2 linked regions of the Hahella sp. HNIBRBA332 genome follow. The protein of the gene in region 2 interacts with the protein of the main gene of each other region in a pairwise test. Links are inferred from orthologs where the notes say so. Each region holds a gene or a part of one and is shown on either strand. Other genes may lie near its edges. The genes, in order: pepP and O5O45_RS24325.

The links.
Region 1: the proteins of O5O45_RS24325 (region 2) and pepP interact in binary tests that used the Escherichia coli proteins (3 or more experiments, as listed by UniProt). The link is inferred for Hahella sp. HNIBRBA332 from one-to-one orthologs.

Annotation. Positions count from the first base shown.
Region 1 is NZ_CP132203.1:4,741,586-4,756,513, forward strand. Bases 1-2,954 are described here. They hold pepP (Xaa-Pro aminopeptidase), read right to left. Parts: upstream 2,161-2,954; coding sequence 841-2,160; downstream 1-840. Other genes in these bases: ubiH (2-octaprenyl-6-methoxyphenyl hydroxylase), read right to left, coding at 1-844; O5O45_RS20955 (UPF0149 family protein), read right to left, coding at 2,244-2,807. Also shown: O5O45_RS20960 (TIGR02449 family protein), read left to right, coding at 3,255-3,461; O5O45_RS20965 (cell division protein ZapA), read left to right, coding at 3,461-3,748; O5O45_RS20975 (5-formyltetrahydrofolate cyclo-ligase), read left to right, coding at 4,046-4,645; O5O45_RS20980 (hypothetical protein), read right to left, coding at 4,679-4,822; ilvA (threonine ammonia-lyase, biosynthetic), read right to left, coding at 4,993-6,510; ribose-5-phosphate isomerase RpiA, read left to right, coding at 6,632-7,309; O5O45_RS20995 (acyl-CoA dehydrogenase family protein), read left to right, coding at 7,526-8,656; ppa (inorganic diphosphatase), read left to right, coding at 8,740-9,267; bifunctional D-glycero-beta-D-manno-heptose-7-phosphate kinase/D-glycero-beta-D-manno-heptose 1-phosphate adenylyltransferase HldE, read right to left, coding at 9,346-10,779; lpxL (LpxL/LpxP family Kdo(2)-lipid IV(A) lauroyl/palmitoleoyl acyltransferase), read left to right, coding at 10,958-11,890; O5O45_RS21015 (glycosyltransferase family 4 protein), read left to right, coding at 11,906-13,033; rfaQ (putative lipopolysaccharide heptosyltransferase III), read left to right, coding at 13,030-14,124; O5O45_RS21025 (glycosyltransferase), read right to left, coding at 14,100-14,928.
Region 2 is NZ_CP132203.1:5,498,378-5,513,348, forward strand. What follows is about bases 7,566-10,562. They hold O5O45_RS24325 (aminoacyl-histidine dipeptidase), read right to left. Parts: upstream 9,795-10,562; coding sequence 8,337-9,794; downstream 7,566-8,336. Other genes in these bases: O5O45_RS24320 (CBS domain-containing protein), read left to right, coding at 7,802-8,248; O5O45_RS24330 (LysR family transcriptional regulator), read right to left, coding at 9,854-10,562. Outside these bases: recC (exodeoxyribonuclease V subunit gamma), read left to right, coding at 1-1,520; recB (exodeoxyribonuclease V subunit beta), read left to right, coding at 1,517-5,062; recD (exodeoxyribonuclease V subunit alpha), read left to right, coding at 5,059-6,996; O5O45_RS24315 (outer membrane beta-barrel protein), read right to left, coding at 7,013-7,546; more of O5O45_RS24330, read right to left, coding at 10,563-10,750; O5O45_RS24335 (pirin family protein), read left to right, coding at 10,882-11,721; O5O45_RS24340 (DUF5989 family protein), read right to left, coding at 11,765-11,917; O5O45_RS24345 (SxtJ family membrane protein), read right to left, coding at 11,917-12,339; O5O45_RS24350 (carbamoyltransferase family protein), read right to left, coding at 12,332-14,176; elongation factor P-like protein EfpL, read left to right, coding at 14,314-14,883. UniProt on the Escherichia coli protein: Dipeptidase with broad substrate specificity. Requires dipeptide substrates with an unblocked N-terminus and the amino group in the alpha or beta position.

The sequences.
Region 1 (14,928 bases), 760 kb from region 2 along the record:
GGTAATGATTGATATCCCCGATCCGAACGATTCGACCTATCCGGTAGCCGATTTGAGACTGTAACGCCTCAGCAAAACCAGCCTTGTCCAGGGACAGCAGCCCCTGCAAGCGATTGCTCGGCACGGTCCAGACCACCGCCATTCGATCATTACGCGCAGACGCCAACGGTAAAAAGGCGACAGCGCCGCCATCAATGAAGCGTTCGTATGCGATATTGTCATGTGAACGGGAAAGGCTCACGTTGACCACCAGCGCATGCTGGCCATAATCCACGCGATGGCTGGCGACGCCAAAGCCCTCCGCAAGACTGGAGCGTCCTCCATCAGCGAGCACCAGCAGCCTACCGACGACGTCCCGCTCATGGTCACCTTCCCGCAGACGCACGCTCATACCTTCCGCACAACGCTGCGCGGACACCGCCTCTGCGGGCGCCATGACTGTCAAGTCAGCCCATCCCTCCAATGACGCAACGAGACTACGTCCAATCGCCGCATTGGGAACCACATAACCAAAGGCGTCCAAACCTTGCTCTTGCGCCTGCAGCCGGGTCGCACCCCATTTACCCTGTTCAGAGACATGGATGGTGCTGATGGAGCCAGCGTAGGGCGCCATGGCGGACCATACCCCCATGCGCTCATACAGGAGGCGAGAGCCGTGAGACAACGCCGTGGAGCGCATATCGAAACTGGGAGTAAAGGGACCCTCAGACGAAGTCCGCAAGGAGTGCGCCTCCACCAGCGCCACTTGAAAACGACGCCGGGAAGACTGCTGCAAGGCCAAAGCCAGCGTCGCGCCGACCAAGCCTCCGCCGACGATAACAATATCGTAGTGACGGGTCATCATTTACCCCGCATCAAGGCCTCAATTTCATCAACTTTCTTCGGCGTACCCGAGGTGATGACGTCACCGCCCTGCTTGGTCACAATCACATCGTCTTCGATGCGGACGCCAATGCCTTTCCAGCGTGGGTCAACGTCTTCCAACTCCGGCGCGATATAAATACCAGGTTCGACAGTCAGCGCCATGCCAGGCTCCAACACCCGCCATTCACCGCCAACTTTGTAGTCGCCAACATCATGGACATCCAGCCCCAGCCAATGCCCCGTGCGGTGCATAAAGAATTTTTTGTAAGCCTCAGTTTCAATCAGCTCATTCAGTTCGCCGTTAAGCAGGCCGATCTCACGCAGACCTTCGGTAATCACTTTTAATGCCGCTTCGTGCGGCTGGTTCCAATGGCGACCGGGACGCACTTCTTTAATGGCCGCGTCCTGAGACGCCAGCACGATTTCATAGATAGTGCGCTGCTCAGCGCTGAATTGTCCGGAGACCGGGAATGTCCGAGTGATGTCGGACGCATAGCAATCCAGCTCACAGCCCGCGTCGATCAATACCAGATCTCCGCTCTTCAGCTTGTCGTTATTAGTGACGTAATGAAGAATACAAGCATTCTCGCCGCCGCCGACAATACAGTTGTACGCCTGCGCCCGCGAGCCTTCCCGCAGGAATACGTGCTGTATGGCGGCTTCGAGCTGATATTCATACATGCCGGGCTTACAAATGCGCATGGCTTCGTTATGCGCTTCGGCGCTAATGCGCGCCGCCTGCTTCATAATTTTGACTTCAGCGGAAGACTTAAACAGGCGCATATCGTGCAGCGTATGCTCCAACGCCACGAACTCTCCGGGCGGGTGCGCGCCATTCTTGATTTTGCTGCGGATGACATTGATCCATTCCATAACCCTGCGATCAAACTTTTCATCCAGCCCCATGGAGTAGTAAACCCGCTGCTTGCCTTCCAGCAATCCCGGTAGAATTTCATCAATATCGTCAATGGGGAAAGCGTCATCGAAGAGATAGTGTTCGATCGCCCCTTCCTGTCCCGCCAATTTGCCATTCCAGCGTTCGTAGTCAGGGTTCTTTTCCTTGCAGAACAAAATGGATTCGCCGTGCTCACGCTCCGGGATCAACACCATCACCGCATCCGGTTCCGCAAACCCGCTGAGGTAATGAAAGTCGCTACTCTGACGGTAAGGATATTCCGAATCGCGATTACGCACGCGAATTGGCGCTGCGGGCAAAATGGCGATGCTGTTGGGCGTCATCACGTCAAGCAGATGGCGCCGACGTTTCTGATATTCACGAATCGATAATGCTTGCACGTCTATCTCTCTTAAAAACTTTTAGTTATCCGTAATCTGGCGCACATCCGTACAAACTGCCGGCGGGCCTTGTCCTTAGACCGTTAATGTAGCGTTTTCTTTTCCGAGGCGGCGTTCTTTTTAGCGGCAGTGAGTTCCTGCAGCACATTCAACGCCGCCACTTTCACAAACTCAGTCAGCTCCAGCAGTTCTCTTTCATCCTGCTCGTCGCCATCCACTTCGGGGTCCACTTCGCCGATATCCACCAGATCCTGAAGGATTTCCTGCACATCCGCCGAGCAGGAGGATAATCCGCTCCCCAAAACAGACGTCAGCCCCTCGACGAAGCCCCTGCACCAGTCCGCCAGCGCCGCAACGCGCAGCGAGCACTCTACAGCATCTTCCGGCAACCAGGGCTGAAAGCTCATATTATCCTGCGTCAGCGCTGCTTCTGCGTAGCCGTATACGGCTTTGAAAGCCGCTTGCAGGTTCTCTTCAATCGCATTGACGCTGCCGGCGAAACGCTGCGTGTAGCTCCACCAGTCGTTATCCTGCGCCTGGTCTCCCGCCGCCATTCTTCCACACCAGAGACCGTGAACTCCTGCGGGAGTCGCGTCAGCGTCGATGCGGTTTAATAGTTGTTGCAGGGCATGGTAGGGTTGGGACATTCGTTTAATTCTCCAATCGGGCGGAAGTCGCCCGCTTCCACAGGCTTAACCATCATCGTTCGCAACGGCGAATGGCGTAACCTTATTAAATAGAATTCATTTGGCAAAAACACCCGCTCTGCTTTAATAAGGCGCATCGGGCGCAATTGAATATATATGCGACGGCTCAGGCTTTCGCCATCATGTTTTTTACGGTTCTGGCGTCAACTTTATCAGGATCGACTCACGCCAGAATAATGCTGTGTATGCTAACATGACGCCCACTTATATCGCCACGCGGGTGCGCACGTTGACCCCCTTACATCGGCGACTTATATTTAATTGGACGCCCATGCGCCTACAGTTTGGTTTTCTAACATTTTTCCACTTTGATTCGCGTCCGTCATAAGTCGAGTCATGTTAGAAAACTCTTCCTGAAGAACCCTAGCAATACCACTGGAAAAACTTATGGATGTTTCTCAGTTGCAGCAGTTAAGCGATAAAATTGACCGCCTGATACAGAAGTGCAAACAGCTCGAAGCAGATAATCAGGCGCTACGCCAGCTGCAGGAAGACTGGCAAAAGGAACGCATGCAACTATTACAGAAGAACGATCTGGCCCGCTCCAAAATCGAGGCTATGATCAGTCGTTTGAAAGCTTTGGAGCAACGTTAATGAGTCGCACCAACCATACCGCCACCGTCACCATCCTGGATAAGGAATACTTGGTCGCCTGTCCTCCGGAAGCGCAACGCCAACTGGAAGACGCCGCGCGGACGCTGGATCAGAAAATGAAAGAAATCCGAGCATCTGGAAAAGTTTACGGCACAGAGAGAATTGCAGTCATGGCCGCCTTGAACTTGACTTACGACTTGATGCAGCAAGGACAGAAAACCGAACAGGTCTCTTCTACCCTAAGTACGCTGCATGAAAAACTGGACGCAGCGCTGAGAAATAAATAACTTTACAAAACATACAATTACGTAATCAAAAAAGAAAAAAATATTGGATATTCCTGGTTTGCCCCACTGCTTTTTTCACATTTTTCGTTATAATAGGACCCAAGCTCCCTGAACTGCTCGCCAGTCAGATACGTCCTCGAGCCGATGAATTTTATTATTGGTTACCTCCTGCGAGTGATGTGTGCAAGTCCCTCTTGAAGGGAAAGCCTAATTCATTCCAGCGGTTACCTCCTTGAACCAAAGGGTTCAAGGGCCACGTCAGACAGCGGCTGTCTCGGGGAGTTTATTTTTTCTGCTATGAATAAAGCGTCTATTCGTCGCGCCATGCGCAAAAAACGCAGAGCGCTGACACCCGCCCAACAACGCAGCGCCGCTTCCGGTCTGCAAAAATCACTCAGCTCAGCCATTCATCTCAGTCGTAGCGTCCGCTGGGGTCTATATCTCGCCAACGACGGGGAAATCAATCCATTTCCAACCATTCAGCGCCTGTGGCGTAGAAAAAAAGCCTGTTATCTTCCCGTGTTACACCCGCTCTACCACAACCGGCTATGGTTCGTTCGGTATCTGCCCGGCGCCAAGCTCAAGCCCAACAAGTACGGCATTCCAGAGCCTGTGCTTCGGGGAGCAAAACGAGTTCCCCCCTGGTCATTGGATGTGGTGTGCTTCCCATTGGTTGCGTTTGATAAACAAGGGAACCGATTGGGAATGGGAGGGGGTTATTATGATCGCACTTTCGCGGATCGCCGGGTCATCATCAAAAGGCCGAAATTGATTGGGTTCGCTCATCATTTCCAGCAACTTCCAGAGTTGCCCCACGAACCCTGGGATATTCCACTGTCCGCTGTCGCCACAGATCAGCAATTGCATCGCTTCAGAAACAAAAAAGCCCTGCGTTAACAGGGCTATTTCGAATCGTCAGGAAGACAGGGACTAATTAACGTCCTCGCCAGCGACGGAAACATAAGTGGGCGACGTACGTGCTTCCTTGTGGCCAAAGGTTGTGAAGCCGCTGACGACCAACCCAAGGCAAAATACGATCACAAGCGTAAGCATGACGTCAGGCTTGCGCTTCATGCATCCCCCTAATTTTCATTGGCGTTTTTTAATTTTATAAATCAGACAAATAGGTAATTGTCTTAACTTGAAATTATAGAAAAGTATTGTAACTCCTGCCTGATTTAAATCAAAGCTTTAAAACGCAATAGTGTGACCGTTTCTGCCTTTATATTAAAACCTCTTAATTATCAGGCACCTAGAAACAGTTTGTAGGCTGGGTTATTGGTTTCCTCCCAATACCTGAAACCAACGGTATCCAGCATTTTCCGGAACTCCGCCATTTCATCATCGTTAACCTGCGCCCCCATTAAAACACGGCTATAAGCGGCGCCATGATTACGATAATGAAACATGGTGATATTCCAGCGGGCGCCAAACGCCATAAGGAACTTCATCAACGCTCCTGGACGCTCTGGAAACTCAAAACGGAAAACCTTCTCGTTGGTTAACGCTGGCGAATGCCCCCCAACCATATGGCGGATGTGCATTTTGGCGACTTCATTATCAGTGAGATCAAGCACCGAGTAGCCTTTTTCCTCAAGAATCCCAACCAGCTCCTTACGATCTTCCAGACCAGAGCTGATTTGTACGCCGACAAAGATTTGCGCTTCTGTCGCATCACAATAACGGTAGTTAAACTCGGTGATACTGCGGCGACTTAACGCTTGGATGAAACGCTTGTAGCTGCCCGGACGCTCTGGAATTTTCACCGCCAGGATCGCCTCGCGCTCCTCACCCACTTCGGTACGCTCCGTGATGTATCCCAGACGATCAAAATTCATGTTCGCGCCGCTTACGATGGCGATCAGGTTTTGGTCCTGAATCTTCTCTCTCGCCACGTATTTCTTCAAGCCGGCGATGGCCAATGCGCCAGCCGGCTCAGCGATAGAGCGAGTATCTTCAAAGACGTCTTTGATGCCCGCGCAGATTTCGTCAGTGGTGACTAGGACGACTTCATCCACATATTGACGACAAACCTCCCATGGAGCCTTACCGATTTGTTTGACGGCGACGCCGTCGGCGAAGATACCCACTTCCGGCAACGTCACCCGCTTGCCTGCCTTCAACGCTGCATGAAGACAGTTGGAATCTTCCGGCTCCACGCCAATGACTTTGACATCAGGACGAAGATATTTGATGTACGCCGCGACGCCCGCGATCAAACCGCCCCCGCCGACGGGGACGAACACCGCATGTATGGGAGACGTATGCTGCCACATAATCTCCATGCCTACTGTGCCCTGACCGGCGATAACCTCCTCATCGTCGAAAGGAGGGATATAAATGTATCCCTTTTCTTTGACCAGGGTTTGCGCGTGCGCCGCCGCTTCGTCAAAGGCGTCGCCCTTCAACACGACCTTAGCGCCTTTCGCCCGTACGGAATTCACTTTGATTTCCGGCGTAGTTTGCGGCATGACAATTGTCGCCTTGACGCCCAACTTTTGCGCCGCCAGCGCCAATCCTTGGGCATGGTTGCCCGCTGAGGCCGCAATCACGCCTTTTTCTTTGGCTGAACTGGAAAGTTGTGCGAGCTTGTTATAAGCGCCACGCAACTTAAAGGAAAAAACCGGCTGCAGGTCCTCACGCTTCAATAAAATATGGTTATTGAACCTGTGGCTCAGTAGATGGGCCGTCTCCAAAGGAGACTCTATCGCAACATCATAGACTTTGGCGTCCAGGATCTTTTTTATATATCGGTGAGGCATGATGGGAACTTACTAAATCGCTAGCGGAATTGAGCGCCAAATAATATCGGCATTACAGACCCAACGTCTACTATTGATAGGACGCGGGGTCTATAATTCCCCTATTTTTGAGGGCGGGCTTATGCACCAGGACGAATTAAAGCAGGCTGTCGCAAAAGCGGCGCTGGAATACATCAAACCCCATCTGCAAACCGATACCATTCTTGGCATCGGCACAGGCTCTACTGCCAACTATTTCATCGACGCGCTGGCGGAAGTAAGAACCCAGTTCGATGGCGCTGTCGCCAGCTCAGAGGCCTCCGCCGAGCGTTTGAAGAAGCACAATATTCCGGTATACGAACTTAACTCCGTTTCCGGCTTGGAGTTCTATATCGACGGCGCTGACGAAACCAATCCGCGCCTGGAGCTGATCAAAGGCGGCGGAGCCGCGTTGACGCGCGAGAAGATCGTCGCCGCCAACGCCAAAACCTTTATCTGCATCGCCGACGAATCCAAATGGGTCGACGTGCTCGGCGACTTCCCCCTGCCGATTGAAGTCATTCCCATGGCGCGCAGCTACGTTGCAAGGGAACTGGTAAAACTGGGCGGCGACCCGGTCTACCGGGAAGGCTGTGTGACGGACAATGGCAATATTATTCTGGATGTGTTCAACCTGCGCATTCTGGAGCCGGTGAAACTGGAGCAACAGATCAACCAAATCACCGGTGTGGTGACCAACGGCCTGTTCGCCATGCGCCCTGCCGACGTACTTCTGCTGGGATCACAGGAAGGCGTGAAGACGATCAAAGCGAACGACTGATTGAGAATCTGGCGCGATCCGCTCATTGGATCGCGTCATTCGCCTTCCCCGTTTTCTGTCGACAAAAGCATCTTTCAAAAACCTCTCTGTATTCTTCATTCCCCCATTATTCAGAATATCCCCAACATTCCCCCCCACAAAAAAACAAGCGCTTGCTTGGTTTTAAATTGATCGATAAGCTGAGCCCTAATTAACAACTCGACAAGGGACTTGCGCATGTTCAACGAGACTCATCAAATGGCGCGGCGCACGACCGCAGCATTCATCAAACAACATGTCGCGCCTTATATTCAGGAGTGGGAGGAAGCTGGCTCGTTTCCTCGAGAGATCTATCGTCTGGCGGGAGAGGCCGGCGTACTTGGCGTTGGCTTCAATGAAAAGTGGGGCGGCGCCGGCGAGAACGATATATTGATGAAAGTCGCCGTCAGCGAAGAGCTCATGCGCAGCACTTCCGGCGGATTTGTCGCCAGTCTCGGTTCTCTGGATATCGCCTTGCCGCCGATCGCTCGCTGGGGTAACCCCGCGTTGCAGGATAAAGTGATTCCACCTGTACTCCAGGGCGAAAAAATCGCCGCACTCGCCATTACAGAGCCCGGCGGAGGCTCCGACGTCGCCAACCTGCAAACTCGCGCCATTCGAGAGGGCGACGTTTACCGTATTAATGGCTCTAAAACATTCATCACCAGTGGTTACCGGGCGGACTTCTATACTGTCGCCGTGCGCACTGGCGGCGAAGGTCACGCTGGCATCAGCCTGATTCTGGTGGAACGGGAGCGAAATGGGTTTAGCGCGGGACAACCACTGAAAAAGATGGGCTGGTGGGCAAGCGATACCGCAGAGCTGTTTTTTAATGACTGCATTGTTCCGGCTGAAAATCTTATCGGACCGGAAAACAGCGGCTTCATCGCCATTATGAGCAACTTCTTGATGGAGCGACTGGCGCTTTCCATCATGGCCTATATGACCGCGCAAATCGCTTACGAACAGGCCTTGAATTACGCTCGCCAGCGCGACGCATTTGGTAGAAAAATCGCCAAGTTTCAAGTTATCAAGCATCGCCTGGTCGAAATGGCGACACAGGTAGAGATCGCTCGCAACTACACATTGAATATTGCTCAACGCATACAAAACGGCGATAACCCGATCAAAGAGGTCGCCATGGCGAAGAACTTCTGCTCACAGGTCGCCCAAGAGGTAACAGACGCCGCCGTGCAGATTCACGGCGGCATGGGCTACATGCGCGAATCAGTAGTGGAGCGATTGTACAGAGACGCTCGCATACTCAGCATTGGCGGCGGCTCCACCGAAATCATGAATGAGATTATCGCCAAGCACCTCGGTCTATAAGCTCGGGCAGACGCCTTATTGGTTTTAGCGTGGCAAAGCTCCTATAATTTGCTGCCCAGCTTTTTAATAGAATGGAAAAGAGTATGAACTTTGACAATATTTCCGCAGGTAAAGAACTGCCAGACGACATTAACGTCGTAATCGAAATTCCCGCGCAAAGCAGCCCGATCAAATACGAAATCGACAAAGACTCCGGTGCGGTAGTTGTTGACCGTTTCATGGCCACCCCCATGTTCTATCCCTGCAACTACGGTTTTATTCCTCACACGTTGTCTGACGACGGCGACCCGCTGGATGTGTTGGTTGTTGCGCCCTACCCAATTCAGCCCGGCGCAGTGATTCGTTGCCGCCCAATCGGCGTGTTGAACATGACTGACGAAGCTGGCGAAGACGCCAAGCTGCTGGCGGTGCCTCACTCCAAGCTGACTCCGCTGTACAAAAGCGTCAACGAGCCGACAGACCTGCCTGAGTTACTGATCAAGCAGATCGAGCATTTCTTTGAGAACTACAAGGATCTTGAGGAAGGCAAGTGGGTGAAAATTTCTGGTTGGGCGGACCGCGAAGCGGCTCGTCAGGCTATCCGTGACGCAGCGGCAGCCTACAAAGGCTAATTACTGCAGTTTCCGGCGACGCTTCAGCGTCGCCGGTCATTCCCTTTTCTAAAAGCAGGTCTTCGCAATGCGGAGCAACTACTTCTCCCGATCCTTGCGAATCTTTTCAACAATGGCTGTGGTTGAACAGTTATCCAGAAAGTCCAAGGCCCGCACTTCTCCACCATAACCTTCGACGATCTCCCAACCGACAACTTGCTCTTTGCTGTAGTCGCCGCCCTTCACCAGGATATCCGGCTTCAGAATCTCTAATAAGCGCTCTGGCGTGTCATCTTCATACCAGGTAACCCAATCCACCGCTTCCAGACCAGCAAGCACCGCCATCCTGCGTTCGAGGGGGTTAATCGGGCGCGCCGCTCCCTTCAAACGGCTTACAGAGGCGTCGCTGTTAATCGCAACGACCAATCGATCCCCCAGTTTTCGCGCCTGATCCAGATAGCCGACGTGGCCGGCGTGAATAATATCGAAGCATCCGTTCGTGAAAACAATTTTCTCGCCATGAGCGCGCGCGTCGTCCAACGCCACTTTTAACTGCTCCACCGTCATTGCGCCACGCCCTGCGCCTTGCTCCTGTTGCACTGCGCGACGCAATTCCGGCGCGCTGACTGACGCCGTACCCAGTTTGCCTACGACAATGCCAGCGGCGATATTGGCCAACGCCACCGCCTGCCCCATTTCACTACCTGCGGCCAATGCTGCGGCGAGTACGGAGATAACAGTATCGCCGGCGCCTGTAACATCAAAGACTTCTTTCGCCTGGGCAGGCAAATGCAGTTCAGGTCGTCCCGCTCTCAGCAAGGTCATCCCCTGCTCGCTGCGCGTCACCAGCAACGCTTCCAGCTCCAGTTCCTCTACCAGTTTCAAGCCACGCTGAACCAGTTCAGCCTCACTCGCACAGTACCCTACCACCGCTTCAAACTCAGACAAGTTAGGGGTAATCAAGGTTGCGCCGCGATATTTCTCGAAATCGCTGCCCTTTGGGTCGACCAACACGGGGATTTGTTTGCTTCGCGCCAATTGAATAAAAGCTTGCGGATCGCGTAATGCGCCCTTGCCGTAATCGGACAAAATCAAAGCCCCTGCGCCAGCCAACTGCCCTGCGACTTTCTTTTCCAGCGGTTCCTGCGGAACGCCAGCGAAACTCTCTTCGAAATCCATGCGGATTAATTGCTGATGACGACTGACCACCCGCAACTTGGTGATAGTAGGTAAAGTTTCATGCTCCTGAAAATCCGCCAATATGCCAGCGGACTCCATCCGCGCCGCCAGTGACTGCGCCGCTTCATCTTTACCCGTCACCCCCAAAATCACCGCCGCACTGCCTAGCGCAGCGATGTTCAACGCCACGTTAGCGGCGCCGCCGGGCCGGTCTTCCAACTGCTCCACTTTGACGACGGGCACCGGCGCTTCAGGAGAAATCCTTGATGTCGCGCCGTACCAGTAGCGGTCCAGCATAACGTCGCCAACCACTACGACCCGTGAATTCTGAAACATTGGAAGCTGTATCTGCATGCCCATCCTCAAAACTGAAGCCTTCATTTATCTGTTTGCGATGGAAGGATCGCGCGGCAATATTAGCACGCCTCTCCCCCAGACAGCACCTTACCGCTCCGTCAACTGGCCGGACAAACTGGAGAGCCGGGCGGGATCGGGCTAAAATGCGCTTCTTTTGTTTTAGGAACGCCGTTACGTGTCCGAAGAAAAACGCGATCTGACCTACTCAGACTTTATTCACCCCCGTTATTGGCCAACTTGGCTTGGGATCGCCTTACTATGGCTGATCGCCCATACACCTTTGGCCTTTCAACGTGGACTGGGAATTCTGATGGGCCGCGCAGCCTACTATTTACTACCCAAGCGACGCCATATCGCTGAAGTTAATATCAATCTGTGTTTTCCAGAGCTTACCTCTGATCAGAGGCAAGATTTGGTAAAGTCGGCCTTTGACAACAACGCCATCGGCTATTTTGAAGCCGCATCCGCCTGGTTTACAGGAAAAGAGCGCTTTCGCTCGATTACCAAAGCGCACGGTCTGGAAAACCTGCAAGCAGCGCAGGCCAAGGGCAAAGGCGTTATTCTATTAGGCGGTCACTTCACCACACTGGATCTTGGCGGCGCGTTATTTGATATTTATTCCAGCGCAGCCAGCATGCAACGGGACCATGACAATCCCCTGTTCAACCTGGTGATGACCCGCGCCCGTAGTAAATTTTGCCATCCTGTATTGAGCAAGGACGACTTGCGCGGCCTTATCCGCCTGCTGAAAAACGGCAAAACCATCTGGTACGCCACAGATCAGGATTACGGTCGCCGCGGTAGCGTGTTCGCGCCCTTCTTCAAGGTTCCAGCCGCCACCATTACAACGACCTCTCGCATCGCACAAAAAACCGGCTCACTAGTCGTCCCCTTCAGCCACTTTCGTAATAAAGATGGTGGCTACGATATTTACTTTGAACCGGCGTTATCCAATTACCCCACCGGCGACGATGTCGCAGACGCTAAGGCAACCAACTTGGCGATAGAAAACGCTATCCGCCGCTATCCTGCCCAATATTTATGGATGCATCGGCGGTTTAAGACCGAGCCTCAAGGGAAAAGTCACCGCAAATATTCCGGAAAATGAGCGACATATCCACATATGAAAATTGCGCATATAGAAAGCAGCATCAACTGGGGCGGCCAGGAACTCCGTATTATCGAACAAATAGAGTGGTTACGGTCACATAAACATGAGGCGGAACTAATAGCGCGGGAGGACTCTAAAATCTACCAGGAAGCCCAAAAGCGCAACATTCCCGCTCATGCTCTGGATCTGCGCGGCTCAGCCAATCCTGGCACTGTACGCAATCTCTGCAAACTAATAAAACACAAAAAATACGATATCCTAGACTGCCATAGCAGCAGAGACGCCAGTTACTCCGCTCTAGCCAAGTTATTTACAGGACAAGTAGTTGTACGCTCGCGTCACGTCATTGACCCTATAAAAAACGACTTCCTGCACCGACTAGTCTGGCGTGTGGGCAATGACTTTATCATTACCACTGCGGAACACATAAAACAGCAAGTAATCCGCCTTGGGCTATCTACACCGGAGCGCGTATATGTTGCCGAAGCCGGAGTAGATGCAGACCGCTTCAAGTCTGATCTGCGCATGACACAAAAAGCGCTGAAGCAAGAGCTGGGAATTCCTGAAGAGCACTTGGTCATCGCCAACGTAGGAATGATTAGGCGGGATAAAGGCCAGCTGTATTTCGTAAAAGCCTGTACTGAAGTCGCTCAGCGCATACCAAACGTCACATTTATCCAAGTTGGAGAAGCAACTGATTCCACCCGTGGCTACAAAGAAGAAGTGATGATGGAGATTCAACGCTCTCCATTTAAAGATAGGTTCAAGTTTCTTGGCTATCACGCAGACGTCGAGAACTACCTGGCCATCAGCGATATCGTCGTCGTGTCTTCGGTGGAAACAGAGGCCAGAACACGTTTGGTCTCTCAGGCTTATTTGTGTGGAGCCAATGTGGTTGCGTCCAATATTGGCGGGCTTCCAGAAATGGTTGAACATGAACAAACCGGGCTGATCGCCCCAGCCGCTAATCCCAAAGGCATTGCAGAGCAAGTCCTCAGGTTGGTGGAGAATAAAGACTTAGCTGATCGACTACGCGCCAACGCCGCCCAGTACGCCCTCGACAAGCTGACAATGGAAGGTATGATGAGCGGGATGTTGAACGCCTACAATAGCGCCCTCTCTATGAAAGGCAAAAAATGAGCTACTTGCCCGACGCGATTAATTTTTCCCAGATCAAACGAATTCTGGTCACCAAACTACGTCATCACGGTGACGTACTATTGACGACCCCAGTCATTCACACGATTAAACAACAGCATCCGCACATTGAAATAGATCTGCTCATTTATGCTGACACCAAAGCGCTGGTTGAGCACAATCCCGAGTTAAGCCAAATATTTTGCATTGATAAAAAGTGGCGTAAACTTCCGCTGCTTCGGCACCTGCAGGCGGAAAGGACACTACGAAAACAACTGCAAGGACGACAGTACGACTTGTTAGTCCATCTTACAGACCACTGGCGAGGCGCAAAGTTGGCGAGAGCGTTAAAAACGCCCTACTCTGTGGCGGCCAAGTATCCTAAGCGCGCCAAGTCATTCTGGTGGAAAAAAAGCTTCACTCATTTATATCCTCTCCCCGAGACACCACGACATACTGTGGAAATCAATCTGGATTCACTCAGACGAGTTGGCCTTTACCCCGAATCTCAGCATAAACAGCTTGTATTGCAGACAAGTAACCAAGCGAAAGAATCTGTGGAAGGGCTGCTGAAGCAATTCAAGTTGGATAAATACTGGATTATTCACCCAACTTCCCGTTGGATGTTCAAGAGCTGGCCGGTTGAGAAAAACATAGAGCTAATCAAGATGCTCCAAAAAGCGAACGTTCCGCTAATTATGACAGCAGCGCCGGACGCACGGGAGCTAGAGATGATCCAGCAAATAAATGCAGGTCTTGAAAAGCCGCCTGTTACTCTGGCGGGGGAGCTGTCATTAGACCAGCTGACCGCTCTAATCGCCCAAAGCAGCGGGTTCATCGGCGTCGATACGGCCCCAATGCACATGGCGGCCGCATTGGATAAGCCAGTTGTTGCGCTTTTTGGTCCCTCTGACGAGAAGAAATGGGCGCCGTGGGGAGATAAGTCAAAAGTAATCGCCCACAGCGGCTTTAGTTGTCGCTCATGCGAGCTGGATGGCTGCGGTGGAGGCAAACTCAGTGAGTGCCTCTCCAGCATTGAAGCCGATACAGTATTTCAGACCGTTAAAAGTTATCTATCTGATAAGGAAGCATAGGCTTCGGAGAATACTTTCTCCATACGCTCCACCATCAATTCACGGGAAAAGCGTTCTTCTCCAAATTTACGGGCGTTGCGCCCCATCGTGCGTAAATGCTCTCTATCTGAGATCATTTGCGTCATGGCGGCAGTCATCGCCTTCTCGTTTCTGGGCGGAATCATCAGGCCGGTTTCGTTCTCCACGACGATTTCCCGAACACTTCCTACGTCCGTGGCGACGATTGGCAGCCCAGTTAACATCGCCTGCATAATACTTTGAGGCACCCCTTCGTTGTCATAGGAAGCCAGCACGAATAAATCCATAGCATGTAGATAATCCAACACATTATCCACCGTACCAGTCAAAGTGACGTGCTCGCCGATACCTAAAGCCGCAATTTGCTTCTGTACATTATCAAACTCTTCACCGCCACCGACCAACAGTAGGTGCGCAGAACTTCCCGACTTTAATAGTTCGGCAAATGCATCAACAAGATAGCTATGTCCTTTCCAGTCTCGCATGATCGCAACTTTTCCGATCACAGGACGATCCACAGGCAGTCCAAGTATAGTTTTGGCCTGATCCTTATCTTCCGCAAGCGGATATTTATCGATCTCCAACCCAGTCGGAATCGAAACCACCTTTTGCTTGGCGAATCTCGGCTGGCAAGTTAAATAGTCTCTCAACGTGTCTCCGGTTGTGACAATGTAATCAGCGCCTTTCGCGTATAGCCAAGTGGTGGGCCAATTATCATGGACAGGGGCGGAAACATGCCGCGAACGAACTACAGCAGGACGTTTGCTTAACCAGCGACTCGCCAGA
Region 2 (14,971 bases):
AGGCGCTGCAGGTCGCCCGCGAAGCGGTGCAGGAATGGCTGCAGGAAACCCAGACCGCGGGCTTCGACCAACCCTTGCCGCTGGCGGTGGTGAAGCAGGATCTGCGTCGACGCCTGGACAGCCCGTTACGGCGACAGAGTTTCCTCACCGGAGCGGTGACCTTCTGCGCCATGGTGCCCATGCGCAGCATTCCCTTTCGGGTAGTCGCCGTCCTGGGCCTGAATCACGATCAGTTTCCACGCCGCCAGACGCAGCCGGGCTTCGATCTGATCGCCGCGTATCCTCGCAAAGGCGACCGCGCCCGTCGCGAGGAGGACCGCTTCTTGTTCCTGGAGGCCTTACTGGCCGCCCGCGACGTGTTTTATCTGAGTTACGTCGGACGCAGTATCCGCGACAACAGCGAATGCGCGCCCTCGGTCATTCTCAGCGAACTGCTGGATACGATCCAGGAACAAGGCGGCGAGGCGGCTATGGGACGCATTCTCACCGAACACCCACTACAACCCTTCAGCCCCCATTACTTCACCGCCGACGGCGGCCACTTCAGCTACCAGTCAGAATGGCTGCCCGCCTTGCACGGCCGCCACAGCAAGCAGGAATATCAAGCGTTCTGCCCGGAATCTTTGCCCTCCCGGGAGCATGAGCCGTTTTCCGCTGACCACCCTGTAGAGCTGGACAGCCTGCGGCGTTTTCTACGCAATCCCACCCGCTACTTCGTGCAGCAACGGCTCAACATATTGTTGGACGCCAGTGATCTGACTCAGGACAGGGAACCTTTCGACCTGGGCGGTCTGCACGGCTTCCAGGTGAAAGAGCTATGGCTGCAGGAACTGATGAACGCGGCGACGGATGAAGAAGCGGAAAGCTATCTAGAGGCCAAGGGGCTGCTGCCCGGCGGCGCGGTCGGCGCTATCAGCCGCAAGCAGACGCGACAGCAATTGGAAGCGCTGCGCGAGCAGGCCCGTGAACTATATGGCAAGGATCGTATTGAAATTACCCCGGAAAAATCAGGACTGCCGTTGCGCGGCGCGGTGGCGGGCATCGGCCCGCGCGGTCTGCTGCATCTGACCACCGCCGGCTGTAACGCGTCCCGCATGCTGTTGTTATGGCTGGAGCATCTGGCGCTATGCAGCGTCACCGCAGACGCCCTCGCCCGTCCCAGTTTTCTGGTGTGTCGTCAGGGCGTTGGTCACTACCGTCCGGTGGCTCAAGAGCAGGCCAGAAAGTTACTGGCGGAACTTATAGATCTGCTGTCCCAGAGTGAGAATGAGCCAGTGCGTTTCTTCCCGAAGACCTCTTTAAAGTACGTGGAAACCAAGAATAATCCGCGCAGTCGCAGCGAGCCCATCAACGCCGCGCAGCAATGCTGGCTGGGCAACGAATGGCAACCGGGCGAACTGGCGGACGCGCATCATTTTCTAGTGTGGCGTTTTGAGGCGGAGACCTTGAACGAACGCTTTGTGGCGCTGGCGGAGGGCATCTGGGAGCCCGCACTGGAGCATTGGGAGGCGCCGGCATGAAGCCGCTGGACCCGATCGCCATTCCCCTGCAGGGCGTGCAGCTCATTGAAGCCAGCGCCGGCACGGGGAAAACCTACACCATCACCACCTTGTATCTGCGCCTGCTGCTGGAGCGCCAGCTCGACGTCAGGCAGATTCTGGTGGTCACCTTCACTCGCGCCGCCACGGAAGAGCTGCACACACGGATTCGTCAGCGCATTCGTGAGGTCATGCAGACCTTGCAGGCGCCGCCAGAAACGGACATCCCGGAATGGCTCGCGCTCTGGCGCGATCCGGAACGCAACGAGGATGCTCTCGCCCTGTTGCAGCAGGCGCTGTTGAATATGGACGAGGCGTCTATCTTCACCATTCACGGTTTCTGCCAGCGCGCTCTGCAGGACAACGCATTTGAAAGCGGACTCTTGTTTGATCTGCGTCTGCAGGAGGACTTAGGTCCGTTGCTGCAACAAGCGGCGGAGGACACTTGGCGCAAGCAGTTCTACCCAGACCGGCTGCTGGCGGAGCTGGCGCAGGCCAAGTGGGGCGAGCCGGCGGAAATGCTGAATGGCCTGCGCAGTTATCTGGCGCAAGGCGATCTGGAGTTGATTCCCCCTGATGTGGATCCGCAGACCCTCAGTCATCTGGCCGGCGTGCTGAAAGCCCAATGGCGCCAATTGGGCGACGAACTCACCGCCGCCGTGCGGGAGGCGGCGGAGAACAAAATTCTGGGGCGCGCGGAGAAAACTTACCGGGAAGACAAACTGAACGACGCCATTCTCAGCCTGACTATCTGGAGCCGCACGGAAGAGCAGATGACGCTGCCCCCCGCCGCGGCCCTGTTCAGTCAGCGCGTTCTTGACGCATCCGTGCTGAAAAAGGCGGCGGACAAAGGTCTTGGCGCGCCACAGCATGCTTTTTTCAGCGCCCTGGAGCAGTTTCTGACCCAACAGTCACAGTTGGACGCATGGCTGGTGGGCGCCACGCTGACCACCTTCAGAGACGTATTGCGACGCCTGAAAACCCAGGCGGAAATTCTGGGCTTCGATGACCTGATCGGCAGTCTCAAAGACGCCCTCGAAGCCGCCACCGGGCCCCAGTTACGCCTGGCGCTGCAACGCCGCTATCCGGTCGCTCTAATTGACGAATTCCAGGATACCGACCCGTCCCAGTATCGTATCTTTTCCTCCTTATATGACGCCGCTGACAGCAACGCCACACTGTTTATGATCGGCGACCCCAAGCAGGCGATTTACAGCTTCCGGGGCGCGGATATTTACGCCTACCTGCAAGCCAAGCAGCGCACGCCCCAGGACAATCGCTACACCATGGACACCAACTGGCGCTCCCGCAAAGAGCTGGTGGCCGCGGTCAATGGATTGTTCGAACAGTGCGCCAACCCCTTCCTGTTCGCCGGCGACATCGAGTTCATTCCCGTACAGGCCGCCGGCGCCGCTGACGCTTCCGTCCTGACCCTGGACGGCGTCCCGGTGACGCCATTGCAGGCCTGGTTGCTTGGTCGTGAAGACAGCGGCAAAAACATAAGTAAAGAACAAGCGCGGCCGCAGTTGGCGCAAATCACCGCCAGTGAAATCGCCAACTGGCTCAACCTGGGAGAGGACGGCCGCGCTCGCCTGGGCGACCGCCCACTCAGCGCCGGCGATATCGCTGTACTGGTGCGGGATAATAATCAGGCCCGCATCATGTCGGAAAAGCTCTCCGCCGTCGGCGTCAGCAGCGTGTTTCTGACGCGGGAAAGCGTCTATCAAAGTGAAGAGGCCACCGATCTGCTGCGCCTGTTGCGCGCCTTGCTGGAGCCCAATGACGAACGCCGCCTGCGCGCGGCGTTGGTGACCCTGAGCTGGGGTTGGACCGCCCCGGAGCTGGAAACGCTGGCCCGGGATGAACAGCGCTGGGAGAGTATGCTGACGTCATTGCATCAGTTACGGGAAGAATGGCAAGACGCCGGTTTCATGCCCATGTTTCAGAAATGGCTGCAGAACTTCAGCATCGCCGCCAGACTACTGGGCCTGCCAGAAGGCGAGCGCCGTCTCACCAACCTGTTACAGTTGGCGGAACTACTGCAACAGGCCGGGCGCGACTACCCCACGCCAGAGCGACTGCTGGCCTGGTATCAAGGACAATTGGAGCAGGCGGACGGACGCGGCGATGAGCATCAGTTACGCCTGGAAAGCGACGAGGCGCTGGTGAAAATCGTCACCATTCACAGTTCCAAAGGCCTCGAATATCCCTTGGTGTTTCTACCTTTTCTGGGATTTGGCCGCAGCGGCAAAGACGATTATTTAATGTGCCATGACCCTGAACGGGAGCACCGTCTGGTGCTCGATCTTAGCGGCGGCGACCGCTTACAGGAGCAGGCGGAACGGGAGCGTTTGGCGGAAGATCTGCGTCTGCTTTACGTCGCGCTGACCCGGGCCAAACAACTGTGCGTCTGGGCCTGGGGCGCCGTAAATGAGTTCCAGTACGCCGCCATGGCGTGGCTGCTTTATGGCGGCGCGACGGACAATCTGACCGACTGGCTGACGTCCCTGAAAAATCTGGACGATACGCAACTTGCGGAGCCCCTGACCCGCCTTGCAGCGCAGACCGACTTTTGCTGGAGCCTGGCTCCTGAGCCGGTGCATCAGCGCCGTCATCCCGGCGAAGGCGCCGGCCAGTGGCGGGCGCGCTCCGCCCAGCGCACCGTGGAGCAAAACTGGCGTTTATCCAGTTACTCGCAACTGGCCTCCGGAGGCGGCGGTCGCCATCACGAAGAGCCCTTGGATGAGGCCGCGCCGGTACAGGAAGTACAGCCTCGCCTGCAGCCGGACGTCAGCGATATTTTTCAGTTTCCCAAAGGCGCCTGGGCGGGTCAGTGTTTCCACCATATTCTGGAGAATATGCCATTGCAGGCGGAAAACGCCGAGGTGTTGCATGAGCTCACCAGCCACAGCCTGCAACAACACGGCTTCGGCGATGAATGGGTGGCCTGCGTTTCGGAACAATTATGGCAAGTGGTGAACACGCCGCTAATGGAGAACGGCGGCGCGCCTTTTTCACTGTCGCAACTGGACAAGGCCAATATGCAGGTGGAAATGGAGTTTCTCTTCCCCGTGACGCTGATTCAGCAAGCGCGGCTGGCGCGTTTCCTGGCGGACTACTCCGGCTCTGAAACGCCGGTTAATCTGAACGTGGCTGCTCATGAGGGCCTGATGCACGGCTTTATCGATCTCACCTTCCAGCATGAGGGACGCTTCTATATCGTCGATTACAAAGGCAGTTGGCTGGGAGAAAAACGCGAGAGCTACGCCCAGGAAAATCTGCGCAACGAAATCCTTGCGCACCGCTATGACCTGCAGTACCTGATCTATACGCTGGCGTTGCATCGCTACCTGCAACGCAGCTTGCCCGACTACGATTACGACGCCCACTTCGGCGGCGTGTACTATTTGTTTTTGCGGGGCATGCACAGTCAACGCCAGCCCGAATTGGGCGTATTTTTCGATCGTCCCTCCCAGGCGGCGGTGGCCGCGTTTGCTGAGATTCTGCAGGGAGAACCGGCATGAGCATCGCCCATCTGATTGACGCCGCCCGCCAAAGTAACTTGCTGCGGCCACTGGATTATTATCTTGGCCATCAGTTCGCCGAAATGGCGATGTCAGCGACAGAAGAGCAACGGGAACTACTGGCGCTGACTGTGGCGCTGACGTCCAACGCCCTGGCCAATGGCCACACCTGCCTGGACCTGTCGCAATACGCAGGCCGCTCGCTGTGGCCGGACTCTGCGGAAGAAGACATGCGGGCCTTTATTGCCCCGTCTCTCAAATTATGGCGCGAAGCGCTGCTCGCCAGCGGCCTGACCCAGGCGGACTCAGACGTGGGCGAGGCGGGCCCGGTCAGTCCATGCGTGCTGGATGACCGTAACTGTTTCTACCTGGCCCGTTACTTCGAATATGAACGTCAGCTTGCCGGATTACTGCAACAGCGCATCGCCAACCACGCGGCTTTCCCGCCAGAGCAGGTCCGTCAGGCGCTGCTGCGCTTTTTCCCCTCCGTCGAGTCGGAGGATCGTCAGGCGATCGCCGCCGCAGTGGCCTGTCGTCAGGGCTTCACCGCCATTGTCGGCGGCCCCGGCACCGGTAAGACCACCACCGTAGCCAGGCTGCTGGGCATGTTGGGAGAACTCGCCGACCCGCCTCTGCGCATCGCTCTGGCGGCGCCCACCGGCAAAGCCGCCGCGCGCCTGATGGAGTCCATCCGCAACGCCAAATTGCAGCTGGGGGAGCGTCTGCCGCATCCCGAACGCATTCCGGATACCGCTTACACCTTGCATCGCCTGCTGAAAGTGCGGGGGGATGGCAAGGGCTTCGTGCATCACGCCGGCCATCCGCTGCCCGTGGATTTACTCCTGATAGACGAGGTGTCGATGGTGGATCTGGCGATGATGCTGCGCACCGTAGAGGCGCTGCCTCCTCACGCCCGTCTGATGTTGCTGGGCGATAGCGAACAACTCGCGTCAGTAGAAGCCGGCAGCGTCATTGGCGACATCTGTTCGCAACGAAGCGCCGCCGGCGTCAGCCCGGAAATGGGGGACTATTTACGCCAGCTTGGCCTGACGCCTCCCTACCCGGTTGAAGCAGAGGCCGCGCCTGTCTCGGACTGCGTCATCCGCCTGGAGGTAAGTCATCGCTTTCACGCCCGCAGCGGCATCGGTCGTCTGGCGCAGGCGATCAACGCCGGCGATCCGGAAGCGGCCCTGCAGGTATTCAAGCAGCCGGAGTTCGAGGACGCGGATTGGGAAAATCTGCCGCCATCGCAGCTTCAGTCATTCATCCAGCAAACCGCGGCCAACGCCTACGAGCCCTGCTTCAAAGCCGATTCGGTGGAAACCGCCCTGGACGCCATGAATCGCTTCCGCATCCTCTGCGCCGTAAAAGAAGGCCATGGCGGCGTGCAGGAGATCAATCAGTGGGTGGAAACCGCGCTGCAACGTAAAGGCCTGACGCCGCGTTATCAACTGCACTATCACGGCCGACCTATTATGGTGACCCGCAACGACTATAGCCTGGGCTTGTTCAACGGCGATGTGGGCCTGATCTGGCGTGATCCGGCATCGGGACAACTACGCGCCTGGTTCCCGGACGCTGACGGCCCCCTGCGCAGCATTCCTTTGTACCGCCTGCCCGCTCATGAAACGGTCTACGCCATGACCATACACAAAAGTCAGGGATCTGAATTTGACCATTGCGTGGTGGCGTTGCCCGAAACTGATCAACCAGTGCTGACGCGGGAGTTGATATACACGGGCGTCACCCGCGCCAAAAAGCGGATCAGCGTGTGGGGGCCGCGTCACCTGTTGATCAAGTCTATTAAACGCCCCACCCAGAGGATGTCCGGGCTCGCCCGCAGAATCTGGGGCGAGTCCGCACCGAGCGAACCCAGCGTTGATAATCCACCGGATGCAGCGTCCGGCGATGGCGTGCAATTGGATTTATGGTAGGCCTCGCAGACGGCGGTCAGAACTCCCCCGTCACGCCAATGCCGAAGGTATTGAAACGCACTTCATTATGCTCGAAGTGCGTTACCTCCGTTTTCAGGTAGATCCCTTTCTTAATGCGGAAATCTACGCCACCGCCATAAGCGAAGCCGCTGTGCGTTTCATGGTTTTTCTCACAACCGCCGCCCAGAACATGGCAGCTCTGTACACTGACGCTGGCGCCTTGCCAACCCAGCAGCACATAGGGCTTTATTGCATTACTAAGCGGCAGAGTGAAGCGGTTGTATCCCGCCACGTAGGCGTCCATAAACGCGCCGGAGTCATCCAGAGGGTCTTCATCGAATATCAGAGAGAAGAAATCAACGCCCAAGCGCCCTTCCAGCCCCCAAAAGTCAGTAAGGCTCCAACCTAATGTTGCATTCAGCATCAGATTGTCATGCAGATTTTCTGAAGAGGCGTGCATATAATCCAGCCCCAGTGCGCCATAGCCTTCTGCTGATGCGTCGACAGCCATGGCCAAAGTCAGGCAGATTCCTAAACCCAGTCTTTTCATTACAACCCTCACTCTGTAATTAGGGAATATTCTTTAAACAATTTTTGGGCTATCTCCATAGCGCGCCGAAGCATACACTAGGGGTTGTCTGTGTAACAGCGTCAGCGCCGCAACGCTCTACACGCCGAGGCTGGCTATACTTCCTGGAATAACGTTGAAATATCGCCAGCCCCTGGGTAGCGGCGGGTTTGACTCGCATCAAGCCATACCGACGCCGGTTCCATTACCTTAAAGCTTACGCAATTGGAGGTAAGCATGATCCTGATGAAAGATGTAATGAGCCACCCCGTGCATACGTTGAGCACTGAGAACAGCTTGGCCGATGCCCGTAAAATGATGCAGGAACAGGGCGTCCGCCATATTCCGGTCGTCAACGCCAAAAACAAACTGGAAGGGCTCGTCACCCAGCGCGACGTCTTCGCCGCCATGGACTCCTCCGTGTATGACCTGCCCCCGGAATTGATGGAGGCTCACGAGTCCGAAATTCCCGTCACTCAGGTGATGCGGACCAAAGTCGCCACCGCCAGCCTGGATACGCCGATCCGCAAAGCAGCGGAATTTCTGCAAACCAAGAAATACGGTTGTCTGCCCGTGGTGGAAAATGGCCATGTCGTGGGCATTTTGACGGGAGGCGACTTTATCAAGATCGCCATTAATCTGCTGGATCTGGTGGAAGTGGAGCCGGAGGAAGAGCCCAGCTGATCGAGAAACGCAACAGGCGCGAAACCAATGAGGTGACGTCGCCTGTCGTCGGGCGCCAGTAACGGCGCCTGCGAGATCATTGTCTGTTTCAGGCGGGTTTGGCCAGATGCGCCAGCGCCGCTTCCAGGAACTTCCAGAAATTCGCCACGCTTGGCTCGTGCACCGCCTCGTCCGGCGAGTGCGCGCCACGAATGGTCGGCCCAAATGAAATCATGTCCCAGTGGGGATAGTTCGCGCCCAGGATGCCGCATTCCAGACCCGCATGAATTACCTGGATCTTGGGCGTGACGCCCACGACTTTCTCGTGCAGACGGGTCAGATTATCCAGCAGACGAGAGCGCTTGTCCGGCGCCCATCCGGGGTAGCAGTTGCCCACAGAGGTTTCCGCACCCGCCAGTTCAAATACGCTCGCCAGGGATTGCGCCGCGTCATCCCGCAACGAGTCCACCAGACTGCGCGCCAGACAGTGCACTTCGATATGACCGTTATCCATCACTACCCGCGCCAGGTTGTTGGAGGTTTCCGTCACGCCGGGGAAGTCAGCGCTCATACGGAACACACCGTGAGTACAAGCGAAAATCACACGCTGTAAGCGGTCCACCATCTCCTCCGGCAACAAGTCGGCGGCGTCAGTTTCGTTGATGGTCAGATGCAAATGCGGCTCGGCGGATTTCAGCTCCTGCATGAACAGTTGCTGCAGTTCGCTAATGCGGCGGGCGATCGCCTCGCCCTGCTCCGCCGGCGCCGCCACGACGGCGAAGGCCTCGCGCGGAATCGCGTTACGCAGGGTGCCGCCGGTCAAAGACGCCACTCGCAAGGCGGGAAACTGTTTGCGTAATTGATCCAGGGCGCGATTCACCAGCTTCAGCGCATTGCCGCGTCCGGAATGGATATCCAGCCCGGAGTGGCCGCCGCGCAACCCTTTCAGCGCAATGCGCCAGTACTGACGACGATCGTCCCGGGGCTCCGCCTGATAGGTGAAACGTCCGCCGATATCCACGCCGCCGGCGCAACCGATATACAGTTCATTCTCTTCTTCCGTATCCAGGTTCAATAGCAAAGAACCCTGCAAAACGCCGCCCTGCAAGCCTTTGGCGCCGCTCATCCCGGCTTCTTCATCCACCGTTAACAGACCTTCCAACGGCCCATGAATCATGTCTTTGGAAGTCAGTACGGAAAGAATGGCCGCTACGCCGATGCCATTATCCGCGCCCAATGTGGTGCCGCGGGCGCGCACCCAGTCGCCGTCGATATAGGGTTGAATGGGATCTTTGCTGAAATCGTGGGTAGAACCTTCGTTCTTCTGCGGCACCATATCCAGATGGCTTTGCATCACCACGCCGGGAGCGTCTTCGTAGCCAGGCGTCGCGGGTTTGCGGATTATCAGATTGCCGACCTGATCCTCAATGATTTCCAGCTCATATTCACTCAGGGCTTCTCTGATGCGGGACTTGAGCAGCTGCTCTTGTTTGGAAGGCCGCGGGGTGTCGCACAATAGCTGGAAAAAACGCCACAAGGGCTGCGGGGTCAGATCGCTTAAACTCATAATGTCGCCAAATTGTTGTTGATTGTTCTGGAGTTCCCCAAGGCGCTGCGCCAAGAGGCCTATTCAGGAAATCTGGTCCATTCACGTCCCCGTCGCAATAGCTGATTTCCCAGATAAAGCGTGGCGGGACCTTGTCTGTCCATATCGCCGTAGACCAGATACAGCGGGACTTCTCTATCGCCGCCTTCCTGCAGCGGCAGCGCCTTCAAGGCGCCGCTTTGAATATCCGCATCCACCCAGGAAACCGGCAGCCAGGTGAACCCTAGCCCGCGTTTCACCATATTCACCGAGGTGCTCATGTGCGTCACCGTCCAGCGCTGCTCCGCGCCCAGCCAACCGGAATTGCGGCGCACGCTGCCAGAGTCGCGGATGACGATTTGTCGATGTCGGGCCAGGTCGTCTTTATTCAGGGTGCGATTAAGCTGATGCAGCGGATGTTGCGGATTCGCCACCGGCGTAAACGGAATATTGGTAATCAGATCGCCGATAAACCCCTGCGGTACGAATGGGGTTATGACCAAGTCGCATACGCCCTGCTTGAGCAGGTCTTCAGCGCCGGACAACACCGTTTCGATTATTTCGATGCGAGTATTGGGGTATTGCTCGGAAAACTCCGATAGCGCGCAATACAGGGCTTCCTGGGGATAAATGATCTCTACCGCGATCTGTATATGCGCTTCAATACCCTGCGCCAGACCAGACGCCACGGACTCCAGCTGCTCCGCCTGCTGCAGCAGGTTTTCCGACCGCCTCAGCAAAAGCTTTCCCGCCTCGGTCAGCGTCGCCTTGCGCCCCTGCACCTGCAGAATCTGTACGCCCAGCATTTCCTCAAGCTTATGGACGGCGTGATGCACCGTGGACTGGCTTTTGTGCACCATCTCCGCCGCCTGGGCGAAGCCGCCATGGGCGACCACGGCGTGCAGCATACGCCATTGTTCCAGTGTCGATTTAGGCATGAATTCTAATTTATCGAAATTTAGACACGAATTATTGCAATTTATTTTCGAATTTTACGATGCATAATGCAACAATGAGAAGACTGCTTGCAGGATATGCAAATCATGCAATGGAGTGGGAGGACACCACCATGGCTGTACGAGAACTCAAGCGCATCATTAACGCCAGCCCGGCGACCGACGGCGCGGGAGTCAGGATTTCCCGGATCGCAGGTTTTTCCGCTACCGATCTGGAACCTTTCTTAATGCTCGATGAAATCCGTTCCGACGAACGGGACGATTTTATCGCCGGCTTTCCCGAACACCCTCACCGCGGCCTGGAAACCCTGACCTATATGAAAGAAGGCGGATTCGAGCACCGCGACCATATGGGTAACCTGGGGGCCATCAAAAGCGGCGGCGCGCAGTGGATGTCCGCCGGCAAAGGCGTCATACATTCGGAAATGCCGATACCTGAAGCTGCGCGCATGCACGGCTTTCAGATCTGGATCAACCTGCCCCGCACACAGAAGATGAAGGAGCCGGAGTGGCGCGACGCACAGCCGGAAGAACTGCCTTCTATTATTCTGAGTTGCGGCGAGATTCGGGTTATCGCCGGCTCCTGGCGCATTCAGGATAATTTCAGCACTTCGCCGCTGAACCGTCTGGCGCAATCCGCCGGCCTGCTCGATATATCCCTGCTGCCCAACGGCAAGCTGGATCTGCCACTGGAGCAGGACCGGCAGGCGGCGATCTATGTCTATAACGGCCGCGTGCACATGGGCTCGGTGCTGCAGGCAGGCCAGCTTGGCATCCTTGGCGCAGGCGACCGCCTGCAACTGAGCGCGGATAAAGGCGGTGCGGACTTCCTGCTACTTGCGGGAGAAGCCTTGCATGAGCCTGTGGCGCATTATGGTCCTTTCGTCATGAACACCCACGACGAAATTCTCACTGCAGTGAAGGATTATCAGGAAGGGAAGCTGACGGCATAACAAAACGGCCTCCAATGAGGCCGTTTTCGTGTGCGCTGCGCCGTCAAAACAACGTATAAATGAAGGGCGCCACCGCCGAGCCTTGGGTGATGACAATCAGGCCGCCCAACATTACCAGGGTCAATATCAGCGGAAACAGCCACACTTTTTTCCTTTGTCGCATAAACGCCCAAAGGTCTTTCAAAAATTCCCACATCAGAAAGGTCGCTCCAAGGACTCAGGGGTAATGGGGTCGTTACGTACTGTCCGATAGGTAGTCGCTTGCGGATCAATGCGTTTTTGCAGTTGCAGCTTGTGCATGAGCCGCAGCGCCCATCCCAACGGCGCCACCAGAACAACGAAAACAGCGCCTAGAATAATAGCGCTGTTTATCTTGCCCAGCCTTAAAGCAAAATGCATCCACAGAACATACACCTGGCGTAGCAGTCCCGGTTGCACCAGCGCCAAAGCGGCGAACACGGCCGCAACCGGATAGGGCCATATAGGCAGGCTCAGTGCAAACACCCAAGGCACAAACAATCCAAACACCAGAATCAAAAAGACGGCCATGACAAGGCCGAACTTTCTCAGTTCTCCTTCCGGGGCGGAAGCAAAGTCGTGCTGCGCTGATTTAGTCAAGTTCAAACTCCCGGGACCAATCTTTCTTTACTAACGCTTCTGGTTGCATAGCCTTGCGCAGTACGCAGCGCCCCAGGACCAGAACATCCATCTCCGTCGCCATAAAACACCGAAACGCGTCGTCCGGGGAGCAAACCGGCGGTTCGCCCCGAACGTTAAAGGATGTGTTGATTAACACCGGATGGCCGCTACGCTTGGCGAACTCCTTTATTAGACGATGAAACTCAGGATTAGTTTCCTGATGCACCGTCTGCACCCGCGCCGAATAATCGACATGGGTGATAGCGGGCAAATCAGAGCGAATCTGCCGCAGACGCTCCAACCCCTGAAGCCCCGGTTCGGCGGATTTACGCCATTGCTCTTTAACATCCGCCACCAGCAGCATGTAAGGACTGGGTTTCTCCAATTCGAAATAATCGCCGCACTGCTCCGCCGCCACCGCAGGGGCGAAGGGGCGAAAGGATTCGCGGAATTTGATTTTAAGATTCATTTTGGTCTGCATGACCGGATCCATCGGGTTACCCAGAATGGATCTCGCTCCCAGAGCGCGTGGCCCAAATTCCATACGTCCCTGAAACCAGCCCACCACTTGGCCGTCAGCCAGATCACCAGCGATATCGGCATACAGCGCGTCATCCTCCAGCACCACAAACGACGCGCCGGCGTCTGTCAAATAGCGCTGTATGTCCTCGTCGCTGTATTGCGGTCCCAGGTAGGCGCCCTGCATAGCGTCCAATTGTCCTGAAGCCAGGGGACGCGTTCTGGGCTCGCCTTGATAATGATGCCAGGCCAGCAAGGCAGCGCCGAGAGAACCGCCAGCGTCGCCGGAGGCCGGCTGAATCCAGATATCGTCAAATGGGCCTTCTCGCAGCAGGCGGCCGTTGGCGACGCAATTCAGCGCCACCCCGCCCGCCAGACATAAATGACGTTGCCCTGTCTCCTCGGCGATCGTACGCCCGAGGCGCAACACGATTTCTTCCGTCACCGCCTGAACCGAGCGCGCCAGATCCATATACGCCTGCGTCAGCGGCGCTTCCGGTTCCCGCCGGGGCAGATCGAACAACTCGGCGAAGCGCTGGTTGGTCATACGCAGACCAGTCATGAAATCAAAGTAACGCAAATGCAAACGGAAAGTGCCGTCAGGTTTGACATCTATGAGATGCTGCATGATCAAGTCGACGTATTTTGGCTCCCCGTAGGGCGCCAGTCCCATCAACTTGTATTCGCCGGCATTGACCTTGAAGCCGCAAAAGTAGGTAAAAGCGGAGTACAGCAAACCCAGAGAATGGGGAAACTCAATTTCCCACAACGGACGCAAAGAAGCGCCCTCGCCCACCCACACCGAACTGGTCGCCCATTCGCCCACTCCATCCAGACACAGAACGGCGGCATTGGCGAACGGACTGGGATAGAAAGCGGAGGCCGCATGGGATTGATGATGCTCCGCGAACAACAGCCGCGGCAGAACGGCTTTGGGGTCGCGCAACAGTCCCCTCAACGCCTTCTTCAACTCACTTTTCAGGAATAGCTTATCCTTGAGCCACACCGGCATCGCCGTGGCGAAAGAACGAAAACCCCGTGGCGCGAACGCCAGATAGGTCTCCAGCAGCCGCTCAAACTTCAACAGCGGCTTATCATAAAAAACTACCGCATCCACCTCATCCAGGGCGACGCCGCCGGCGTCGAGCACATATTCAATAGCGTGGCGGGGGAACCCCGCATCATGTTTTTTGCGGGTAAAGCGCTCTTCCTGGGCGGCGGCCAGAATCACGCCGTCCTTTACCAGCGTCGCTGCAGCGTCATGGTAATAAGCGGAAATGCCTAAAATAGTGGTCATTGAAAGGGAAGCCATTCCGTTATGCGTAGTATGGGGTGTGACCTGACGGGAAGGTGTCATCGTCGCTATCGCTACAGTTTTCTTAAGACTACTGATGCCATAAAATGCGCGCAACCATTTTTTCCGGAGACACCCATATGCCGCGGGCCAGCGAGATTAAAAAAGGCGAAGTCGTTGATTTAAACGGGCAATTACTGATTGTTAAAGACATTGAGGTGCACAGCCCCAGCGCCAGAGGCGCCGCCACCCTGTACAAAATGCGCTTCAGCAATGTACGCACCGGACTCAAATATGAAGAAAGCTTCAAAGGCGACGACATGCTGAGCACCACTCAGCTGGAGCGTCGTCAGGTGTCTTTCTCCTATATTGACGCCGACGACTATGTCTTCATGGACAACGAAGACTTCTCTCAATACATGTTGAAAAAGAACGACATCGAAGATCAGTTGCTGTTCCTGACTGAGGAAATCCAGGGATTGCAGGTGTTAATGGTGGATGGCCAGGTCATCGCATTGGAACTGCCGCAAACCGTGGAAATGGAAGTGATCGAAACCACTCCCGCCATGAAAGCGGCTTCCGCCAGCGCCCGCACTAAACCCGCCAAATTCGCCACCGGCCTGACGATTCAGGTTCCCGAATATCTGGAACAGGGCGAGCGCGTCAAAATTCATACCGCCGAAAAACGTTTCATGGGCCGCGCAGACTAAAATGCGCCGCCCTTGATCGCCGTTGCAGCGACGCGCCGCCGTCGCTGCGCGCCCCCTGACGCCTCTCTCCGCGCTAAAAGCGCATCCC